Regions from separate parts of the Micromonospora sp. NPDC049799 genome, predicted to be linked through region 2. Evidence: riboswitches for the same ligand, from Rfam matches in the RefSeq annotation. Region 2 holds a riboswitch; each other region holds the start of a gene.

Region 1 (4,914 bases), on a different contig from region 2:
CTCTACTCCGAGCGGAGCCGGTACGCCGGCGGCGGCATCCTGGTGGTCGGCCCGTCGACGGTCTTCGTGGAGTACATCGCCTCGGTGCTGCCGTCGCTGGGCGAGGACACCGCCACCCTGCACTCGCTGGGCACGCTGTTCCCGGGGATGCGGGCCACCCGCACCGACCCGCCGGAGGTGGCGGCGGTGAAGGGCTCGCTGCGGATGCGCCGGGTGCTGGAGCGGGCGGCCCGGGACGCGGTGCCGGACGGGCCGGTCGAGTTGCGGCTGCTGTACCGGGGTGAGCTGCTCCGGCTGGACCGGCGGGAGCTGGACGGGATCCGGGAGCGGGTGCTGCACCGGGGTGCCCGCCGCAACGAGGTGCGCCGGGCCGGCTTCGACGGCGTGTTCGCCGCGTTGTGGGCGCAGGCCCGCCGGCTGGGCATCGGCCGGCTGCCCGAGCAGCGCGCGTTCGAGGACGAGATCGCCGAGCGGTCCGAGTTCCGAGAGTTCCTGAAGGCGTGGTGGCCACGCCTGCACCCCCGGCACGTGCTCGGCTGGCTGGCCCACCCGGACCGGCTGCGCCGGTACGCCGGTGGGATCCTCTCCGGTCGGGAGATCCGGTTGCTGGGTGACGCGTACCGGTCGCTGGACGCCGAGGGGCTGACGATCGCCGACGTGGCGCTGCTGGACGAGCTGGACGAGCTGCTCGGCAAGCCGATGAAGCCGGCCCGCGCGAAGCGGGACCCGTACCAGCTCGCCGGCGGGGTGCGCGAGCTGAGCACGTTCGCCGACCGGCAGCGGGCCGCCCGGGAGGCGGCCCGGCAGCGGCCGGAGGACTACCGCGAGTACGCCCACGTCGTGGTCGACGAGTCGCAGGACGTCTCGCCGATGCAGTGGCGCATGATCGGCCGGCGGGGGCGGCTGGCGTCGTGGACGGTGGTCGGGGACCCGGCGCAGACCGCCTGGACCGGCGACCCGCAGGAGCTGACCCGGGCGCGGGACCAGGCGCTGGGCCGGCGTCGTCGGCACCAGTTCACCCTCACCACCAACTACCGGAACTCCGCGGAGATCTTCGCGGTGGCGGCGGCCGAGATCCGCCGGCTCTACCCCGACCTTCCGCTGCCGGTCGCGGTGCGGTCGACCGGCGTGGACCCGGTGCAGCTGGTGGTGCCGGCGTCGGAGCTGGAGACTACCGTCGTCGAGGCGGCCACCGCCCTGCTCGCGGAGGTGGAGGGCACCGTCGGCGTGATCACACCGGTGCCGCGCCGCGACGAGGTCGCGGGCTGGCTGGGCGGCCTGGGGGGACCACGACTCCAGGTGGTGACCAGCCTGGAGGCCAAGGGCATGGAGTACGACGGGGTCGCGCTGGTCGCGCCGGGCGAGATCCGGGCCGATCCGGGCTCGGGTGTACGGACCCTCTACGTCGCCCTATCCCGGGCCACCCAGCGGCTGACCACGGTCGAGCCGACCGGCTGACCCGGGACGTCGACAGACCGACTCCAGTTGCACACATTGCGATGTGAGCATAGATTTGACGTGGGTCCGGACTGCGACGGAGGTTTCCGCGTGGGCGCAGGGCACGACCACCACCACGGTTCGGTCGCGAACGCCGCACACCGCCACCGAGGGCGACTCTGGGCCGCTTTCGCGCTGCTCGGCGCGCTGATGGCGGTCGAGGCCGTGACGGCCCTCCGCACCGGCTCGCTGGCGCTGCTCAGCGACGCCGGGCACATGTTCACCGACGTGCTCGGCATCGGCATGGCCCTGGCCGCGATCACCGCCACCCGGCGGAGCACCTCCGACCCGCAGCGCACCTTCGGCCTGTACCGGCTGGAGGTGCTGGCCGCCCTGGCGAACGCCGTGCTGCTCTCCGGCGTGGCGGTCTACGTGGTGGTCGAGGCGGTACGCCGGTTCGGCGACCCCCCGGAGGTGTCCGCCGGCCCGATGCTGGTGGTGGCCGTGCTCGGCCTGCTCGCGAACCTCGTCGCCTTCGGCCTGCTGCGCCCCGGCGCCAAGGAGAACATCAACCTCCAGGGGGCGTACCTGGAGGTCCTCGGCGACCTGCTCGGCTCACTCGGGGTGATCGGGGCGGCCCTGCTGATCTCCGTCACCGACTGGTGGTGGGCTGACCCGCTGGTCGCGGTCGCGATCGGTGTGTTCATCCTGCCCCGCACGTGGCGACTGGGCCGGTCCGCGCTGCGAATCCTGGTCCAGGCCGCCCCGGAGCACCTCCAGGTCACTGCCGTGCACGACCGGCTGGCCGCCGTGCCCGGCGTCGCCGAGGTGCACGACCTCCACGTCTGGACCCTCACCTCGGGCATGGACGTGGCCTCGGCGCACCTCACCACGACCCCGGACGCCGAGGTCGGCGCCGTGCTGACGGCGGCCCGGACGGCGCTGCGGGAGGACTTCCGGATCGACCACGCCACGTTGCAGATCGAGCCCGGCGCGACTCCCGGGGCCTGCGGGACAGTTGAGTGGTGTTGAGCATCTCCTTAATTCAGAGTGTGTAAAGTGTGCTTATGCCGGTTTTGTCGGTAAGGGCGTGCGCACCATGCGTCACCACCGCTGCAAGCGTCCCACCAGCACCGGTAGGCTCTGATCCGGCCTCCGCCAGGCGGCACCCACCGGTGCCGGCGGTGGCCGCCGCCTAATCGCCTGCCACGGCGAACCGGGGAACCGCGTTCCTGGGGTGCATCCGCGTCAGCGGTAGGGATCTTCCGTCCCGAACCCGTCAGCTAACCCGGTCGGCGGCTGACGGAAGGACACCTGCATGCCAACACCCGTACGACGACGCGCCGCCCGGACAGCGGCCCTGATCGCCGCGACGCTCGCCGTCGCCCTGGGCGGCACACCGGTCCCCGCCGGCGCCACCCCCGTCCCGACCGCCGCTCTGGCCGCCCCCGGGGACGACGTGGAGGGCGGTACTCCCGCCCTGCGGGCCCAGCTCGAAGCGGCCAGCAAGGGCTACCTCGACGCCAAACGGGCCCTGGACACCTCACTCCGGCGGCAGCAGCAGCTCGCCGCGGAGGTGAAGAAGAACGAGACCGAGCTGGCCGAACGGAGCCAGCAGGTCGGGGAGCTCGCCGGTCTCGCGTACCGCACCGGTCGGCTCAGCGCCGCTTCCGCCCTGCTCAACAGCAGCTCCCCGGACGGCTTCATGGACCGCGCCGCCGCGCTGGACCAGGTCGCCGCCAACGAGGACCGGGCGCTGCGCCGGCTCCAGGAGGCCCGCGACAAGGCCGCCCAGGCCAAGCTGGCCGTGGAGGTCGAGATCCGGGAGCAGACCAAGCAGCAGACGGTGATGGCCAAGCGCAAGCAGCAGGCGGAGAAGGCCCTCACCGTGGCGAACGAGCGGGCGTCCAGCCCGCCGAGCAGCAGCGGCAGCCGCACCGCCAGCGCGACGGCGAAGCCGGCACCGCGCAACCCCGACGGCTCCTGGCCGACCGAGTCGTGCAGCGTGAACGACCCGACCCCGGCGGACGGCTGCATCACGCCGCGCACCCTGCACGCGCTCAACCAGGCCAAGGCGGCCAACTTCACCCGGTACGTCTCCTGTTACCGGCCCGGCGGCTCGGGTGAGCACCCGAAGGGTCGCGCCTGCGACTTCGCCGCCCAGCAGGACGGTTTCGGTGGCGACGCCAGCGGTGGGGACCGGACGTACGGCAACAACCTCGCCGCGTTCTATGTCAACAACGCCGACCGGCTCGCCGTGCTCTACGTGATCTGGTACCGGCAGATCTGGCTGCCCAGCAGCGGGTGGAAGTCGTACAGCGGGGCCAACGGCGACCCCTCCAGCGACCACACCAACCACGTGCACCTGTCGGTCTACTGACCGGCGCCGACGGCCCCCGGTGGACGCCTCGCGGCGGCCCACCGGGGGCCGTCGCGTACGCCGGCCGGACGGGTCGCTCAGGTCGACGGCGGCGGCTGGTCGAGGGCGGCGCCCAGCCGGCTGGCCAGGGCCAGGTGAGCGGCGCGCGCCTGCGCGAAGGCGTAGCCGAACAACGGCGCCGGAGCGATGAGGACGATCTCCACGTCGATCCGCAGGACGCCGTCCGGCTCGGCCCGCAGCCGCGTGTGGTTGCGCACCGTCGTCGCGGGTCGCTGCCGGGCCACCGTGACCACCTCGTCCGGGTCGGCGACCAGGACGTCGGCCCGGTACGTGAGCGGGAGGCGCAGGGGCCCGACGGTGAGCCGGTCGGTGATCGCGTAGCTGGCCCGGGCGCCGGGCCGGGTCCGGATCCGACGGACCCGGACGATCAGCGGATGCAGGTCGGCCTGCCGCTGCGGGTCGGCCAGCAGCGCGACGGCCTCGGCCGGCGTGCAGCGGGCCTGGACGGTGTAGGTGAAGGACTCACGCCTCGGCACGCCGTCTCCCCACCGTCGCCTCGTCGCCCGATCCTCGCCTACGACCGCTGCGCTGGCAACGCCTCGACCGACACCCGCCGGACGACCGATGTTCGCCGGCCGTGGTGACTACGGTCAGCTCGGGGGGAATCACGGATGGCATCCAGAGCTGCGGAGGGCGGGACCGATGAGCGGGTACGAGCGATGAGCGGGCACGTGATGGTCTTCGCGCCGACACCCCGGCTGACGGTGACCGTCGACCAGCCCAGCGACGCCCCGGAGCTGCACCTGCATCCCGGCGGGCAGGGCGTGTGGCAGGCGCGGATGATCATGTCCCTGGGCGTGGACGTCGTGCTCTGCACCGCCCTCGGCGGCGAGATCGGCCAGGTGCTGGAGCCCCTCCTGGTCAGCGAGGGCGCCGACCTCAAGGTCGTGGTCCGCGAGACGGGCAGCGGCGGGTACGTGCACGACCGGCGCGACGGCACCCGGCGGGAGGTCGTGGACGTGCCGGGCCAGCCGCTGAGCCGGCACGAGCTGGACGAGCTCTACAACCTCGCGCTCGGCGAGGGCCTGCGCGCGCCG
Region 2 (4,914 bases):
GCCGCTTGACCTCCGAGTCGCCGGCCCGGGTGGTGGCCAGGTCGGCCATCTCCACGGCCTGCTGGTGGTGCGGAATCATCATCTGGGCGAACATGACATCGGCGTCGTCGACGGTCGCCGCGCTCGCGCCCGCCGAGGGGGCGGCGCCGGTGGCGGCGGGCATGCCGTGGTTCCCGCCGGACGAGTGATCCCCGCCGCAGGCGGTCAGGACGACGGCGGCGGTGACGGTGGCGCCGGCCAGGGCGGCACGGCGCGCGATGGTACGAGTGTTCACGGTTGAGCCTTTCGGTTTCTCGGGACGTACGCGACACGACGGGAGCGCGGAGCAGCGTCCTGCACCGCGCGTCGCGCCTATCTGCGCAGCACCGAGACCGTGGCGAGGCGAAGACCGACGGGGCGCGGCGGGGGTGCCCTCGAAGCACCCGGAGGACGGTCGCCGCTCCGGCGGCCCGGCTCGCCCGCCCCCGTCACGGTCGCGAAGAGGACCGCCAGCAGGAGCGACATGCCGAAGGCGCCGAGCACCGCCAGACAGACACCCCAGTCGGGGAACCCTCCACCCGTGCCACCGGCGGCGAGCAACGGCCCGTGCGGGCAGCCTGTGGGGCAACCCGCGTCACCGGGAACGACCGCGGCGACGAGCCGGAGTTTCCCCGCGGCGACGAGCCGGACGTCCCTTGCGGCATCGTGGTCGCCGACCGTCCCGCTGGGCGGCGGCGCGCCCTCGTGGGCCGACGCGCCGTCGTGCGCGGGGGCGCCGTCGTGCGCGGGGGCGACAGGCTCGTGCCCGGCGGCGTGCGTCCCGTGGCCGAGCGTGTGCATGACGGCCAGGCCGAACAGGGTGGCGACGACCAGGAGCAGCCGGGTCCACCGCCCGGCCGCCACGTTTGCCGTCGTCCGCACACGACTACGCTAGCGTGCCGACCGCCCGGCGGGGCTGCGGCGTTAACAGGGGGCCCTTCCGCTACCGCAGGCGTTGACGGGGGGCCCTTCCCTACATGCGCCACGGTCGACACCGGGCCTCGCGAGCGGCGTCGGAGGGTGGCGGTGGCTACGATTCGGCCGATGGCTCTCCGGCTCCCGCACCACCCGACCCGTTCCCGCAGCCGGTCGGCGACCTCGCCGACCGCCCGTGGTCGGGGCCACCCGGACCGGACCGTCGCGGTACGTGGCCGAACCGACACGGGAGGATCATCTCCCCGGTTCGCGGTGACCGCCGTGGTCGGAACCCTGAACCGACCGGCCCGCTGGCACGTACCCGCCTGAGGATTCGTTGGGAGACACGCACATGGGCGCCGACCACACCCGTCCCGTCCCGTCCACCCCGCCCGGGGTGCGGCGGATCCTCGTCGCGACGGTGGTCCCCCTCTTCGTCGCGACCATGGTCGCCGCCCTGGTGCTCTGGCCCCGCAACGCCCCCGAGACCGACCAGGGCACGGAGCCGCCCCGCTACCACGGCACCGTGACGAGAGTCGTCAGCGAAGCCTGCCCGCCGCGACCCGACACCCCGGAGGGGCCACCGGGCGCCACGGACGGGCCGTGCGGCCGCGTGACCGTACGCGTCGACGAGGGGCCGGACGCCGGGCAGCAGGTGGAGACGCCGATCCCCGTCGGGCCGGGCGCACCGACGGTGGCGGCGGGCGACGAGATCATCCTGGTGGAGCTGCTCGACCCGGCCGACCCGACGGTCAGCAGCTACAACATCGCGGAGCACCAGCGCGGCGCACCGCTGGTCTGGCTCGTGGCCCTCTTCGCCGCCGCGATCGTCGCGTTCGGGCGGTGGCGCGGGCTGGCCGCGCTCGCCGGCCTCGCGGCGAGCTTCGCCATCCTGCTCACCTTCGTGCTGCCCGGGATCAGCGCCGGGCAGTCGCCGCTGCTGGTCGCGGTCGTCGGCGCCGCGTTGATCATGTTCGTGGTGCTCTACCTGACCCACGGGGTGACCGCGCAGACATCCGTGGCGGTGCTCGGGACGCTCGGCAGCCTGGTGCTGACCGGCGTGCTCGGCACGCTCGCCACCGCCGCGACCCACCTGACCGGGTACGGCAGCGAGGACGCCACCACGCTGTCGATGTACCAGGCCGACGTCGACCTGCACGGGCTGCTGCTGGCCGGCATCATCATCGGCTCGCTCGGCGTGCTCGACGACGTCACGGTCACCCAGGCCGCCACGGTCACCGAACTGGCGCACGCCAACCCCGGGCTGACCCGGTTGCAGCTCTACCGGGCGGCGACCCGGGTCGGCCGCGCGCACATCGCCTCCACGGTGAACACGATCGTGCTGGCGTACGCAGGCGCCTCGCTGCCCGTGCTGCTCCTGCTCACCGCCGACTCGCGGGCGGTGACCCAGATCCTCACCAGTGAGTTCCTGGCCCAGGAGATCGTCCGCAGCGCGGTCGCCACCCTGGGTCTGATCGCCGCGGTGCCGCTCACCACCGCGTTGGCGGCCGTGGTCACCACGGCCGGCCGGCGGGGTGGTACGGCCACCGCCGGCGACACACCGCCCGACCCGCCGCTCCCCCGGGCGGCGGTACGGGCGGAGGCGCTGGAGGCGCTGAGCGCCCCCCGCGCGACGGACACCTCCCCCGCCACCCCCGGCAGGTGGCCCGACCGGGACAGGAGCACGGACACCGCATGGTGAAACTGCGTAGCGTGATCACGCGGACCCACCCGCCTGATAGTCGCGTCACTGGTCATCGGCTTTGGCGTCGAAATAGCTCGTTTGGTCGGCTACCAGACGTAGATCCCCAGGACGACTGTCGGGTAACCTCGCTGCCGGTCACCGCCGAAGGCGCGCAGCGGCGCCTGCGGTGCCGCCGCCCAATCGCCGCGAGGCGAACCGGGGACCCAGGTACCTGGGGTGAATCCGCGAATGCGGTAGGGGCCACTTCCGCCCCGAACCCGTCAGCTAACCCGGTCGGCGGTCGACGGAAGGGAACACTGTGACGGCACCCCTACGCCGCTGGTTGACACCTGTGGTGGCCGTGCTCGCCGCGCTGGTCGTGTTCGTCGGGCCCCTCCCGGCGTCCGCCGCACCGGCACCCCCGAAGCCCTCGGGCCACGACAGCCAGCCGACGTTGCTCAACGACGTCATCGAGGCCAAGAACCGTGACTTCGTGAAGGCCGAGGCGGCCCTGAAGAAGTCGCAGAAGCGCCAACGGGAGCTGGAGCTGGAGGTCAGCCGGCTCCAGCGCGAGCTGAACGCGCTCGCGCCGCAGGTCAACGAGATCGCGGCCCAGTCGTACCGGAGCGGACGGATCGGCGCCGTGTCGATGTTGCTGGAGGCCCGGACCCCGGACTCCTTCGTGCAGCGCGCGGGCGCCCTGGACGAGCTGAACATGGTCAACGCCAAGCAGCTCGCCGAGGTCAACGCGGCCAAGGCCCGCGTGCAACAGGCGAAGCTGGCGGTCGACACCGAGGTCCGGGACCAGCAGCGCCTGAGGAACAACATCAACCGGGATCGGGCCGCGGCCGAGAAGGCCCTCGACCTGGTCGGCGGCACCGGCCTCACCGGCGGCCTGGTGAACGCCACGTCACCGGTCGCCCGGGTCGCACCGGGCCGGACGGCGGACGGCGACTGGCGGTCCGAGTCGTGCAGCCAGCCCGACCCCACCACCTCCGGCTGCGTCACGCCCCGGACGCTGCACATGTACAAGGAGGTCAAGCGGGCCGGCTTCACCCGGTTCGTGGGCTGCTACCGGTCCGGTGGGCCGTACGAGCATCCCAAGGGCCGCGCCTGCGACTGGTCGCTCCAGAACAGCGGCTTCCGGTCCTGGTACAACAACGACACCCGGATGTACGGCAACAACCTGACCGCCTTCCTGGTCCGCAACGCCGACCGGCTCGGCATCTACTACGTCATCTGGAACCGACAGATCTGGTTCCCGGCGACCGGGTGGAAGTCGTACAGCGGTCCCTCGAACCACACCGACCACGTCCACGTGTCGCTGCTCTGACGGCGACCCGGACAGCGTGTCGAAGGGCCGCCCCCGGTCGGGGGCGGCCCTTCGTCGTAGCGGTCAGACGGCGGTCACGGCGGCCGGCACGTCAACCGACGCGACCGGCGGGCCGCCCGCGGACATCTCGGCCACCGTGCGGACCTCGCCAGCGGTGAGCCGGTACGACATGCCGACCACCGCGCAGCGGCCGGCGTCGACCTCGGCGGCGAGCGCGTCGGAGCTGGCCAGCATCGCCTCGACGGTCTGCGCGATGTGGATGTCGACGATCCCGTCGACGTCCCACACGCCCTGGGCCTCCGCCCGGCGCACGCTCGGCACGACGGCGTCCACCATCGCACCCAGGTGCCCAGCGGGTGACGTGCCGGTCCTGGCGGCCTCGCGCGCCGCCTGCACCGCACCGCAGGAGTCGTGCCCGAGCACCACCACCAGCGGCGTACGCAGGACGGTCACCGCGTACTCCACGCTCCCCAGCACCTCGGAGCCGAGGGTGTGCCCGGCGGTGCGTACGACGAAGAGGTCACCGAGGCCCCGGTCGAAGATGATCTCGGCGGCGAGCCGCGAGTCGGAGCAGCCGACGACCACCGCGAACGGGTGCTGCCCGTCGGCGACCGCCGCGCGGTGACCGGCGTCCTGGTTGGGATGTCGGGGCGCGCCGGTGACGAAGCGCCGGTTGCCGGCCTGGAGTTCCGCGAGTGCCTGCCGTGGGGTTGTCGGGCCCGGTGGGACACCGGGCGGTTCGACGCGACTCATTCGCTCACCTCGTGCTCACGAGACGGACCTGGTCGGACCCCGGCCGACGGTGGACGCGGGCCGCCTCCACCGTCACACGCACGCCAAGGCACGTCAAGGTATACGTGATCTGCACTTCATGTGTTTGACAACGGTGGTCACTTCCCGGCCCGGGGGCGGGACCAAAACCGGAACGCCAGGTCATACGATGACGACATGGCGACGACAGGGG
Region 3 (4,914 bases), on a different contig from region 2:
CGCGGCGAACGGGACGTCCAGCGCGTACCCGCCGACGGCCTCGGCCAGCCGGTGACAGGTGCCGGCCACGTCCACGGTGCGTCCGTCCCCGCCGACCGTCAGATCCCGCAGCAGACGCAGCCGGCGCTCGCCGACCACCTGCTCGGTCACCTCGCTGCACACGGTGAGCACCCCGACCGTACGGCCGTCGTCGTCGCGGGCGGGCGCGTGCGAGACGCTGAAGTACGCCTCCTCGCGGTAGCCGGAGCGGTCGAGCAGCAGTTGGAGGGCCGGCACCCAGCTGGCCACCCCGGTCGTCATCGCCTCGTCGATCAGCGGGGCCAGCACGTCCCAGCCCTCGGCGAGGGTGACCCGCACGTCGCCACCGAGGGCGCTGGGGTGTTTGTCCCCGATCAGTGCCGAGTAGGCGTCGTTGTAGAGCTGGGTGAACTCCGTTCCCCACAGCAGCAGCATCGGATACCGGGACGACAGCACCATCCGCACGGCGGCGCGCAGGCTCTGGGGCCAGCGCTCGACCGGGCCGAGGGGCGTGGAGGACCAGTCGAGCCGTGCCATCAGCCGTCCGGCGTCCCCACCGCCTACGAAGAGGTCACCCACCCGTTGCGTCACCCTCGACCGAGTCCCATCGCAGCCCCGTTCCGGGGCCCACCACCCCTTGCTGGCGTTAGCTGCCCACATCCTGGCACCTGGGCACGCTCACGAATCCGCCGCCACCCCGGAGATCGTCTGTACCCACCCCCACCCGTATCCACACCACCTGTGGTTCCCGCCACAGGTCACGATCGGGGAAAGCTAGCGCGACCACAGGTACGGACGGGGCGCAAGTCGGCGGCCGGTGCTCCCGCGCTGCGCGGTGAGGAAGTTCACGAGAAGTGGGCAATCGACGCGAAGCGCCCCTAACGTCGAGCGGGTTCGCGACGCGAACACCACGGTCGGTAACGCCTAATCCTGCCGCCGACCGTCGGAACCCGTCACCCAGGCATGGAGCGGGGGACCCACACGTTCCTCGGTGCACGTCACCTCGGGGTGAAGCCGCCCTCGGCGGCCGGGCTCCTCGGCCCGAACCCGACAGCTGACCTCGCAGGCGTGGAGGACACATCGATGGCATCTGACTACCAGGCCCGGCACCGTCGCACCGCCCGTCGTACCGCCGTCGGCACCCTCGCCGTCGGCGCCGTGACCGGCGCGGTCGCGATCTTCGGCCCGGCCGCACCGGCACAGGCCGACAGCGTCAACTGGGACGCGATCGCCCAGTGCGAGTCCAGCGGCAACTGGAGCATCAACACCGGCAACGGCTACTACGGCGGCCTCCAGTTCGCCCAGAGCACCTGGGAGGGCTACGGCGGCCTCAAGTACGCCAAGCGGGCCGACCTGGCCAGCCGCGGTGAGCAGATCGCGGTGGCCGAGCGGGTGCTCGACGGCCAGGGCATCGGCGCCTGGCCGACCTGCGGCAAGCGGGGCGGCTCCACCAAGGCGTACACCCCGAAGAAGACCGAGCGGTCCTCGGAGACGAAGCGCGACTCCGGCACGACGAAGCGCGACTCCGGCAACGAGCGCTCGACGCGGAACACCACACCGTCGGGCAGCGGCGAGACCCACGTGGTCGAGCCGGGCGACACCCTCGCCAAGATCGCCACCTCGCACGGCGTCGACGGTGGCTGGCGGGCGCTGTACGAGCGCAACGAGCGCGTCGTCGGCGGCGACCCGGGCCTGATCTTCCCGGGGCAGCGGCTCAGTCTCTGACGCGTACCCCCTTCACGACGCCCGGCCGGCACCACCGGCCGGGCGTCGTCGCATCGCCGTCCGCGACGACTCGTATCCTTTCCGCGAACCTTCTCGTGGTCGTCGAGCATGAAAGGACACGGTGTGAGCAACCGGACCGAGACGTTGGAGTTTCAGGCCGAGGCACGTCAGCTGCTCCAGCTGATGGTCCACTCGATCTACTCGAACAAGGACGTCTTCCTGCGCGAGCTGATCTCGAACGCCTCCGACGCACTGGACAAGGTGCGGCTGGCGTCCCTGGTGGACAAGGACCTCGACGTCGACACCACCGACCTGCACATCGCGATCGAGGTCGACCGGGACGCGCGGACCCTCACCGTCCGGGACAACGGCATCGGGATGTCGCGGGACGAGGTGGTCCAGGTGATCGGCACGATCGCCAAGTCGGGCACCGCCGAGCTGCTGCGGACGCTGCGCGAGTCCTCCGACGCCGGAACGTCGCAGGAGCTGATCGGCCAGTTCGGCGTCGGCTTCTACGCGGCGTTCATGGTCGCTGACCGGGTCGAACTGGTCACCCGCCGGGCGGGGGAGAGCGGCGGCACCCGCTGGGAGTCGACCGGCGAGGGCACCTACACCGTCGAGGGGGTCCAGGACGCACCCCAGGGCACCTCGGTCACCCTGCACCTGAAGCCGGTCGACACCGAGGACAACCTGCACGACTACACCGCCGAGTGGACCCTGCGGGAGATCGTCAAGCGGTACTCCGACTTCATCGCCTGGCCGATCCGGATGAGCGTGGAGCGCCCCGGCGCCGACGGCGGCGCCCCGACCGTCGAGGTGCAGACGCTCAACTCGATGAAGGCGCTCTGGGCCCGGCCCCGGGACGAGGTCGACGAGGCCGAGTACAGGGAGTTCTACAAGCACGTCAGCCACGACTGGGCCGACCCCCTCGAGGTCGTGCACATGCGGGGCGAAGGCACCTTCGAGTACGAGGCGCTGCTCTTCCTCCCGTCCCACGCGCCGCTGGACCTTTTCTCCCCGCAGGGCCGCCGGGGCGTGCAGCTCTACGTCAAGCGCGTCTTCATCATGGACGACTGCGAAGCGCTGATGCCGAACTACCTACGCTTCGTCAAGGGCGTGGTGGACGCGCACGACCTGTCGCTGAACATCTCCCGGGAGATCCTCCAGCAGGACCGGCAGATCCAGGTCGTCCGCCGGCGGTTGGTGAAGAAGGTGCTCGCCACCGTCCGCGACCTGAAGGCGAAGCAGCCGGAGAAGTACCGGACCTTCTGGACCGAGTTCGGCCCCGCCGTCAAGGAGGGCCTGATCGACGACACGGAGAATCGGGACATCCTCCTGGAGATCCTGTCGGTCTCCTCCACCCAGGACCCGGCCGAGCCCACCGACCTCGCCGGGTACGTCGGCCGGATGAAGGACGGCCAGACCGACATCTACTACGCCACCGGCGAGTCCCGGACGACCATCGAGAACTCGCCGCACATGGAGGCGTTCCGGGCCAAGGGCTACGAGGTGCTGCTGCTCACCGACCCGGTCGACGAGGTGTGGGTCGAGCGGGTCGGCCAGTACGACGGGAGGACGCTGCGGTCGATCGCCAAGGGCCAGGTCGACCTGGACACCGAGGAGGAGAAGGCCGAGGCGGAGGCCGAGCGGGAGCGGCAGCGCACCGAGTACGCGGACCTGCTCACCTGGATGGGTGGGGTCCTCGCCGACGCGGTCAAGGAGGTCCGCCTGTCGTCGCGGCTGACCACCTCCCCGGCCTGCGTGGTCGGCGACGCCCACGACATCACTCCGACGCTGGAGAAGATGTACCGGGCGATGGGGCACGAGGTGCCGGCGGTCAAGCGGATCCTCGAACTCAACCCGGGGCACCCGCTCGTCACCGGCCTGCGCAAGGCCCGCGAGCAGGGCGGCACCGAGGAGTCGCTGAAGGAGACCGCGGAGCTGCTGTACGGGATGGCGCTGCTCGCCGAGGGCGGGGAACTGGCCGACCCGTCCCGGTTCACCCGGATCCTCGCCGACCGGCTCGCCCGAACCCTCTAGACCCGTGAGAAGGGGGAGGCCGCCGCCCGGCAACCTCCCCCTTCGTCGCGGTCTAGTTCTTCTTCGTCAACTGCTCGAAGTCGACCACCTCGGCCTCGGCGGGAGCCTTGAGGTCGTCGAACGGCGCCCCGAAGTCGCTGAAGGTCAGCTCGCCCGGGTTGGCGTCGGTGCCCTCCATGCGCATCGGGTACGGATCACCCTCGGTGGCCACGTAGACGGTGCCGCCCTTGGCGCCGCCGTCGACCAGGCCGACCGTCGGGACGCCCGCGATGTCCTTGGTCCCGCCCTTGGTCAGGGTGCCGTCGATCTCGAACATCTTGTCGACGTTGGCAATGCCGAACATGTCGTCGAGGTCCTTGTCGTCGGCGGGTACCTTGACCCACCTGTCGCCCAGCAGCTTCGCCATCTCCGTGCCGGTCCCGGCGCCCGAGGACACCTCCCAGAACTTCTCGTCCGGCCGGATGAACTGCTGGCCGCCGACGGCGAGCAGTTGCACCGTCGCGCCCTCGTACGTCACCTGCCCGGCGAGGTCGTCGCCCCGGACCCGGAAGTCGAGGGCGATCGGGTCGCCGTCGTTGACGATGCTGCCCTTCACCTGGTACGAACCGGCATCCTTCAGTGCCGTCCTCGCCCGATCCAGCGCCTCGTTCGGCGCCAGGGCGGCGACACCGTTGTCCTTGGTCTCCGCCGGCTCCGAGCCGCCGTTGCACCGCATCCGGCCACCAGCGCGGCGACCGCCGCCAGGGTCACCGCCGAACGTCTGATCGACATGGTCCTCATGGTTTCAGCTCCCTCATGCCGCCCCGTCCGTGGCAGCGCACCCGGATACCCTGTATTGACCAGCCACAATCGCTGGCCGGGGTCCAACCAGGGCCGGCGGGCGACACCGCCGCGTCGGGCGTGGGAGCGACGCCGCTTGGGTAACACGGGCGGGCATGAGCACGAGGACATCGGAGCGCGGTAACCCGGTCACGACCGGCGTCGGCACGGTCGCGGTCGTCGCGCACCGCAGAAAGACCCTCGGCGGCGGCCTCGACGCCCTCCGCGCGGAACTGGCCGGCGCGGGCGTCGACGACCTGCTCTGGTACGAGGTGCCGAAGAGCCGCAAGGCCCCGAAGAAGGTCCGTAGGG

Evidence for each region. A riboswitch is a leader RNA that binds a small molecule or an ion and turns the genes downstream of it on or off. The one in region 2 is predicted to bind cyclic di-AMP.
Region 1: it holds a riboswitch for cyclic di-AMP, as region 2 does, so the genes downstream of both, AB0I76_RS17030 (hypothetical protein) here and AB0I76_RS05685 (hypothetical protein) in region 2, are expected to answer to the same signal.
Region 3: it holds a riboswitch for cyclic di-AMP, as region 2 does, so the genes downstream of both, AB0I76_RS20280 (transglycosylase family protein) here and AB0I76_RS05685 (hypothetical protein) in region 2, are expected to answer to the same signal.

What each region holds. Positions count from the first base shown of each region.
Region 1 covers NZ_JBFAMU010000211.1:943-5,856, forward strand. The annotation lists gene AB0I76_RS17020 (AAA family ATPase) at 1-1,458, shown strand, start outside; gene AB0I76_RS17025 (cation diffusion facilitator family transporter) at 1,549-2,469, shown strand; cyclic di-AMP (ydaO/yuaA leader) riboswitch at 2,620-2,751, shown strand; gene AB0I76_RS17030 (hypothetical protein) at 2,756-3,817, shown strand; gene AB0I76_RS17035 (SRPBCC family protein) at 3,895-4,353, opposite strand; gene AB0I76_RS17040 (PfkB family carbohydrate kinase) at 4,537-4,914, shown strand, end outside.
Region 2 covers NZ_JBFAMU010000038.1:1,385-6,298, reverse strand. The annotation lists gene AB0I76_RS05705 (DUF305 domain-containing protein) at 1-274, opposite strand, end outside; gene AB0I76_RS05700 (hypothetical protein) at 352-900, opposite strand; gene AB0I76_RS05695 (hypothetical protein) at 1,063-1,263, shown strand; gene AB0I76_RS05690 (YibE/F family protein) at 1,286-2,635, shown strand; cyclic di-AMP (ydaO/yuaA leader) riboswitch at 2,802-2,932, shown strand; gene AB0I76_RS05685 (hypothetical protein) at 2,937-3,950, shown strand; gene AB0I76_RS05680 (carbonic anhydrase) at 4,014-4,703, opposite strand; gene AB0I76_RS05675 (MarR family winged helix-turn-helix transcriptional regulator) at 4,899-4,914, shown strand, end outside.
Region 3 covers NZ_JBFAMU010000295.1:1,142-6,055, reverse strand. The annotation lists partial or broken gene AB0I76_RS20285 (PAS domain-containing protein) at 1-597, opposite strand, end outside; cyclic di-AMP (ydaO/yuaA leader) riboswitch at 930-1,102, shown strand; gene AB0I76_RS20280 (transglycosylase family protein) at 1,102-1,743, shown strand; gene htpG (molecular chaperone HtpG) at 1,867-3,783, shown strand; gene AB0I76_RS20270 (hypothetical protein) at 3,836-4,498, opposite strand; gene AB0I76_RS20265 (diacylglycerol kinase family protein) at 4,719-4,914, shown strand, end outside.